DNA from 2 places in the Pseudomonas sp. LBUM1661 genome. Region 1 is predicted to be linked to the other one. Evidence: riboswitches for the same ligand, from Rfam matches in the RefSeq annotation. Region 1 holds a riboswitch; the other holds the start of a gene.
The links. Region 1 has a riboswitch for cobalamin ahead of ACA057_RS12695 (CbtB domain-containing protein). Riboswitches for the same ligand answer to the same signal wherever they lie in the genome.

Region 1 (3,395 bases):
CTGCGGATTTCCGGCCACTGGAAGGCTTGAACCAACGGTTTTGGCAGGGCCAGGCCCGAGGTTTCGATCAGGATGTGGTCGAGGTCGCCGCGACGGGCCACCAGTTCGCGCATCACCGGGAAGAATTCTTCCTGGACGGTGCAGCACAGGCAGCCGTTGGCCAGTTCGTAGACGCGGCCGTTGGCTTCTTCTTCGGTGCAGCCGATGGCGCACTGCTTGAGGATTTCGCCGTCGATGCCCAGCTCGCCGAACTCGTTGACGATCACCGCGATACGGCGGCCCTGAGCGTTGTCGAGCATGTGTCGAAGCAAGGTGGTTTTGCCCGAGCCGAGGAAGCCGGTAACGATGGTGACGGGGAGTTTGGCCAGTGTTTTCATCGGATGCCCTTTGGCAAGGTGGCGGGCATACGGGACGACAATCGCTGCGACGTGCGCGCGCGGAAGAGTTCGCCACCGGATCACCCCGCCCGGTTGTAGTGAGAATCTGTGTCGAGGCAGGTCTCCTGGCTGACGGTGTGCCAATCGTTGGACTGGCGTTGGCTGCGCCTTCCCGCGAACCCGTTGGACGGCGTTTGCAGTGGCGTGGCAGCGAACATCACCGTTCACAGTTGCGGGGGCAGCCGCGGCATCGACCGCGTTCCCTTCTTAGCTTCGGCAAAACGCCGAAGAACCTCGAAAGCGCAAGGCTACGCATCGTGTGGGGGCGGGTCAATGTTCTAGCGAAGTTCGCGGTGGTTGAAATGACGCCTTCGCGGGCAAGCCTCGCTCCTACAGGACCGCGGTGCTTTTTGTAGGAGCGAGGCTTGCCCGCGAAGGGAGCGACTCGGTATCAACTGAGAACCCCTGCCAATTGACGCCCAACCCCCGCCCATGCTCTCCTACTCACCTTGTTACGGGTGCCCTTCACAGGGTGAAACGGGAAACCGGTGAATCATGTGCTTTACTCAAGGCCATGTCAGTCCGGTGCTGCCCCCGCAACGGTAAGCGAGCGAAGCGTCAGATCCACTGTGCCAGCAGTTCGGCATGGGAAGGTGATGCTTGCAGGTCAAGGCGCAAGCCTAGCCCCTCGTGAGCCCGGAGACCGGCCCGCAACACACAGTGACCATTACGTTCACTGAATAACAAACCCGCGGTGGGCGGGCGCTGTTTGAACCTCTGCGCGCCCGACTCGCAGAGATCTTCCATGCGCTCTATTCACCCACTGACAGACCAGAGGGAAGCGCCATGTCGATTATCAGCAGCACCGGCAGCAACACCGATAAGACCGCCAGCACCACCACGACCCTGACTCAACGCCTGACCGCTGCCGTTTGCGCATCGATCCTTGGCGCTAGCCTGGTGTATTTCGCCGGTTTCTCGCACATCGAAGCAGTGCACAACGCCGCGCACGACACCCGTCACAGCTCCGCTTTCCCGTGCCATTGAGACCTGCCGACATGATCAAGCGTATTGCGCAAACCGCAGGTTTCACCGGACTGCTGGCCGCCCTGCTGCTGACCCTGCTGCAAAGCTTCTGGGTGGCTCCGTTGATTTTACAGGCAGAAACCTACGAAAAATCCGAACCAGCCGCTGTTGTAGTCCACGAACACGACGCCGGTGCTGTCACCGCTCACACCCACGACGCCGAAGCCTGGGAACCTGAAGACGGCTGGCAGCGCGTGCTGTCGACCACTGGCGGTAATCTGGTGGTCGCTGTCGGTTTCGCCCTGATGCTCGCTGGTCTCTACACCTTGCGTGCACCGACCAAAACCTCGCAGGGCTTGCTCTGGGGCCTGGCCGGTTATGCGACCTTCGTGCTCGCGCCGACCCTCGGCCTGCCGCCTGAGTTGCCCGGCACCGCTGCGGCCGATCTGGCACAACGGCAGTTCTGGTGGATTGGCGCGGCGGCCTCCACCGCCGTCGGCATCGCGCTGATCGTGTTTAGCCGCCACTGGCTGATGAAAGTCCTTGGCGCGGCGATCCTGGCCGTTCCTCATTTGATCGGCGCTCCGCAACCGGAAGTGCATTCGATGCTCGCGCCGCAAGCGCTGGAAACCCAGTTCAAAATCGCTTCGCAGCTGACCAACATGGGATTCTGGCTGGCCCTGGGCCTGATCAGTGCCTGGTTGTTCCGCCGCAAAAGCGCGGGTCAATACCACGCATGACAGATGCCAGCGCAGCGCCGACCCTGGCAGTCGGTCTGGGCTGCCAGCGCGGCTGCCCTGTCAGCACGCTGCGGGCATTGCTCGATCAGGCGTTACAGGCGCATCAAATCGGACTTCATCAGATCAGGGCCCTGGCCAGTATCGACATGAAGCGCGATGAGCCTGGCCTGATCGAACTGGCCGAACAATTGTCGCTGCCGCTGATCTATTTCAGCAGTGAGCAACTGGTCGGTTACCAAACGCAACTCAGCCATCAGTCAGACATCGCGTTCGAACGCACCGGCTGCTACGGCGTGGCGGAAAGTGCCGCCCTCGCCCTCGCCGAACACCTGTCCCAGGCGCCGGTAAAACTGCTGATTTCGCGACAAAAGTATGCCCAGGCCACCCTCGCATTGGCCTGCGCTGTATAAAATCCCCGATAATCCCCGTCTTCGATCATGAGCAATCTTCATCTGAAGCCTTGCCCAAGCCCCTTTTTCTCACAGGAACCGACGATGACCGTCTATTTCATTGGCGCAGGTCCGGGCGACCCGGAACTGATCACCGTCAAAGGCCAACGGCTGATTCGCAGCTGCCCGGTCATCCTCTACGCCGGCTCCCTGGTGCCCACCGCCGTGTTGGAAGGTCATCAGGCTGAACAAGTGGTCAACAGCGCCGAATTGCACCTGGAACAGATTATCGACCTGATCAAGACTGCCCATGCCAACGGCCAGGATGTGGCTCGCGTGCATTCCGGCGATCCGAGCCTGTACGGCGCCATTGGCGAGCAGATTCGTTACCTGCGCGAATTCGACATCCCGTTTGAAATCATTCCCGGCGTGACAGCGACGGCGGCCTGCGCGGCGTTGCTCGGTGCGGAACTGACGCTGCCGGACGTGTCACAGAGCGTGATTCTGACCCGCTACGCCGACAAAACCGCGATGCCGGCGGGCGAAGAACTGGGCAGCCTGGCGCAGCACGGGGCGACCATGGCGATTCATCTGGGGGTCAATCATCTGGAGAAGATCCTGGCTGAATTGCTGCCGCATTACGGCGCGGATTGTCCGATTGCGGTGATTCACCGGGCGAGCTGGCCGGATCAGGATTGGGTAGTGGGAACGCTTGAGGATATTGCCGAGAAGGTGGCGGCGAAGGGATTTCGGCGTACGGCGTTGATTCTGGTGGGTCGGGTGTTGGGCAGCGATCACTTTAGTGAGTCGTCGCTGTACCGTGCCGGGCATGCGCATTTGTATCGCCCATAAAAAAACGGCGC
Region 2 (3,395 bases), 900 kb from region 1:
TCCTTGACCGAGGTGATGTAGTCCGGCACCAGGTCGCTGCCGATTTCATCGCGCTCGTTGACCGCCGTCCACAAGGCGCCGCTCCGAGGCTCCCAAGCCATGCCATTGGGATTGCGCAGGCCTGAGGCGAAGATTCGGTGATTGCCGGTGGCACGATCCACTTCCCAGATCGCCGCACGACCTTCTTCCTTGTCCAGGCCGTTTTCGCCGACGTTGCTGTTGGAGCCCACGGTGACGTAGAGCTTGCTGCCGTCCTTGCTGGCAATGACGTTTTTGGTCCAGTGGTGATTCAGCGTGCCACCCGGTAGATCGATCACTTTCATCGGCTGCGATTTGATCGCCGTATCGCCATTTTCATAACGGAAGCGCAGCAAGCGATCAGTGTCAGCGACGTACAGGTCATTGCCAACCAGGGTCATGCCGAATGGCGAATTGAGGTTTTCCAGGAACACCGTGCGGGTTTCGGCAATGCCGTCATGGTCCTTGTCGCGCAGCAGCGTGATCCGGTTCGGACTCGGTACTCCGGCGCCAGCGCGGCTCATGGCTTTACCCATGACCCAGCCGCGAATGCCTTTGCCGTCATCGGGCTTCGGTGGGGCATTGGTTTCGGCGACCAGCACGTCGCCGTTAGGCAGCACATAAAGCCAGCGCGGGTGATCCAGGCCTTCAGCAAACGCCGTCACTTGAGTTCCCGCCGCTGTGATCGGTTTTGCGCCGGCTGGCCAGCCGATTGCCGGGGCGATGTTCACCGTCGGGATCAGGGTTTTGTTGGGTTCCGGGAGCTGGGGAGACGGGCCGGTGCCGTCGGAGACTTGCAGGCGGGAGGTTTCACCACAGGCGGCGAGCCCTCCGGCGAGCGCAATGACGAGAACGAGTTGAGGCTGGCGCATGCTGATCTTCCCTATGAATGCAGTGACCTAATTCAATAGAGAAGCGCAGGCGCGCGATGGTTCAACCGGTCAGCCGCGAGCCTCTTTGAGCAGCACGGCGATGCCTGGGTGATAGTGGCCGGCTTCGTTGCGCAACTTGCGGTAGGCGTAAGGGAAATACCAGGCGACGGCGCAGGTGTGTTCCTTTTGCAGGTCGTCGACCATGTCCTGGAGTTCTTCCGGCGTGGCGCTTTGCTGGGACTTTTGCGGCGCGACGAACAGGCAGCCGAGTTTCAGGTCGCTGGCGTAGCTGATGCGCTTGGCGTCGCTGGTGATGTCCTGCAAGGCTTGAGTCAGGTTAAGGCTGTTGACCCGCGGCCAGCGTTGCGTGGCTTGGAAATAGGCGCGTTCTTCGGCGGTGGCGATAAACAGGTCGGCGCGGCCGTTGCGTTCGCCTTCTTCGGTCTGTTTGCGCGTGGGGGTTTGTTGCAGCGTGACCATTTCCGCCATCCATGCCGCAGTGGAGAGCAGGCTGAGGTTGGCTTTTTCGTCGTACCAGTAAGGTGTGTCGTTATCGCCGCGCACGGCGTTGTAGCGGTCAATACAGTCAAACCAGCGTTCCAGCACCGGGCGCAGGAATTCCAGCTTCGGATTGCTGATGATCATGCCTTGCATGGGGCTCACCCTTGTTATTGTGATGTCAGGTTGTGGCTCTTTGATATCACTGCTGTGAGTGTGGCACAAGATTGACGTCATTTAATTGATCGGCGGCAGTTTATCGCGCGCGCCGCCCGTCTTCAATTGACGCTCCACCCCCAACCCTCTAACCTTCGCGGCTTGTTTCAGGTGCTTTGTGGCCTTGGTCGACAGAGTGAAACAGGGAAGCCGGTGAGTGAGCTCTTCATTGCATGAAGGACCGCGATCCCGGCGCTGCCCCCGCAACGGTAAATGAATGAAAACTGCGTCTTGAGCCACTGTGTCGATCATCGACATGGGAAGGCGCGCAGTCAGGCCTTGCGCCGCTCATGAGCCCGGAGACCGGCCTGATTCATCCAGCGGCATCACGGTGGGCGATGCCAGGCTTCTTGCCGTCTATTCTTGTGCCTGCCCGCCGTTATCCAGCCTCAACGGAGAGCTCCCCCATGACAGATACCCCGGATCGTGACGAACGCCATTTGGCGCGCATGCAGCGCAAAAAAGCCGTGATCGACGAACGCATCGCCAATTCCCCGAACGAATGCGGCCTGCTGCTGGTGCTGACCGGCAACGGTAAAGGCAAGAGCAGTTCGGCGTTTGGCATGCTCGCCCGGTCCATGGGCCACGGCATGCAATGCGGCGTGGTGCAGTTCATCAAGGGCCGCAACAGCACCGGTGAAGAATTGTTCTTCCGGCGCTTTCCGGAGCAGGTGCGCTTTCATGTGATGGGCGAGGGCTTCACCTGGGAAACCCAGGATCGCCAGCGTGACATCGCCGCCGCCGAAGCCGCCTGGCTGGTGTCCCAGGAACTGCTGCGCGACCCGTCCATCGGCCTGGTGGTGCTCGATGAGTTGAACATCGCCCTCAAGCACGGCTACCTCGGTCTCGATCAGGTGCTCAGCGATTTGCAGGCCCGTCCGCCGATGCAGCACGTGGTCGTGACCGGTCGCGGCGCCAAACCAGAGATGATTGAGCTGGCCGACACCGTCACCGAAATGGGCGTGATCAAGCACGCGTTCCAGGCCGGGATCAAAGCGCAAAAAGGCGTCGAGCTGTGAATCAACCCCGTCATTGCCCGGCGGTGCTGATCGCCGCGCCGGCCTCCGGTCAGGGCAAGACCACTGTCACTGCCGCGCTGGCCCGTTTGCATCGCAATCAGGGACGCAAGGTGCGCGTGTTCAAATGCGGACCGGACTTTCTCGACCCGATGATTCTTGAGCGCGCCAGCGGTGCGCCGGTGTATCAACTGGACATGTGGATGGTTGGTGAGCAGGAAAGTCGTCGACTGTTGTGGGAAGCCGCCGGTGAAGCCGATCTGATTCTTATCGAAGGCGTCATGGGATTGTTCGATGGCACGCCGTCCAGCGCAGACCTGGCGCGGCATTTCGGTGTGCCGGTGCTCGGCGTGATCGACGGCACCGCCATGGCCCAGACGTTTGGCGCGCTGGCCCTGGGGCTGGCGCGCTATCAGCCGGATTTGCCGTTCGCCGGTGTCTTGGCCAACCGCGTTGGCACCCTGCGTCATGCGCAATTGCTCGAAGGCAGCCTGACCGAGGGCCTGCGCTGGTACGGCGCCTTGTCCCGGGAAACCGGGATCGAATTGCCGAGTCGTCACTTGGGGCTGGTGCAGGCCAGCGAGCTGAACGATCTCGATCTGCGCCTCGATGCGGCGGCCGATGCGCTGGCCAGCAGCTGCGAGGTTGCGCTGCCACCGGCGGTGGAATTCGCCGCTCCTGATGTGATCGTTGCCGAACCGTTGCTGGCCGGCGTGCGCATCGCCGTGGCCCGTGACGAAGCGTTCGCGTTCACCTATGGCGCGAGCCTGGATCT

Region 2: linked by a shared signal. The riboswitch ahead of cobO (cob(I)yrinic acid a,c-diamide adenosyltransferase) and the one ahead of ACA057_RS12695 (CbtB domain-containing protein) in region 1 are both predicted to bind cobalamin.

What each region holds. Positions count from the first base shown of each region.
Region 1 covers NZ_CP166794.1:2,745,879-2,749,273, reverse strand. Annotated here, with positions in the region: gene cobW (cobalamin biosynthesis protein CobW) at 1-377, opposite strand, end outside; cobalamin riboswitch at 476-689, opposite strand; cobalamin riboswitch at 877-1,103, shown strand; gene ACA057_RS12695 (CbtB domain-containing protein) at 1,224-1,424, shown strand; gene ACA057_RS12690 (CbtA family protein) at 1,436-2,143, shown strand; gene ACA057_RS12685 (cobalamin biosynthesis protein) at 2,140-2,553, shown strand; gene cobM (precorrin-4 C(11)-methyltransferase) at 2,638-3,384, shown strand.
Region 2 covers NZ_CP166794.1:1,848,302-1,851,696, forward strand. Annotated here, with positions in the region: gene ACA057_RS08450 (PQQ-dependent sugar dehydrogenase) at 1-890, opposite strand, end outside; gene ACA057_RS08455 (hypothetical protein) at 960-1,544, opposite strand; cobalamin riboswitch at 1,697-1,930, shown strand; gene cobO (cob(I)yrinic acid a,c-diamide adenosyltransferase) at 2,012-2,623, shown strand; gene ACA057_RS08465 (cobyrinic acid a,c-diamide synthase CobB) at 2,620-3,395, shown strand, end outside.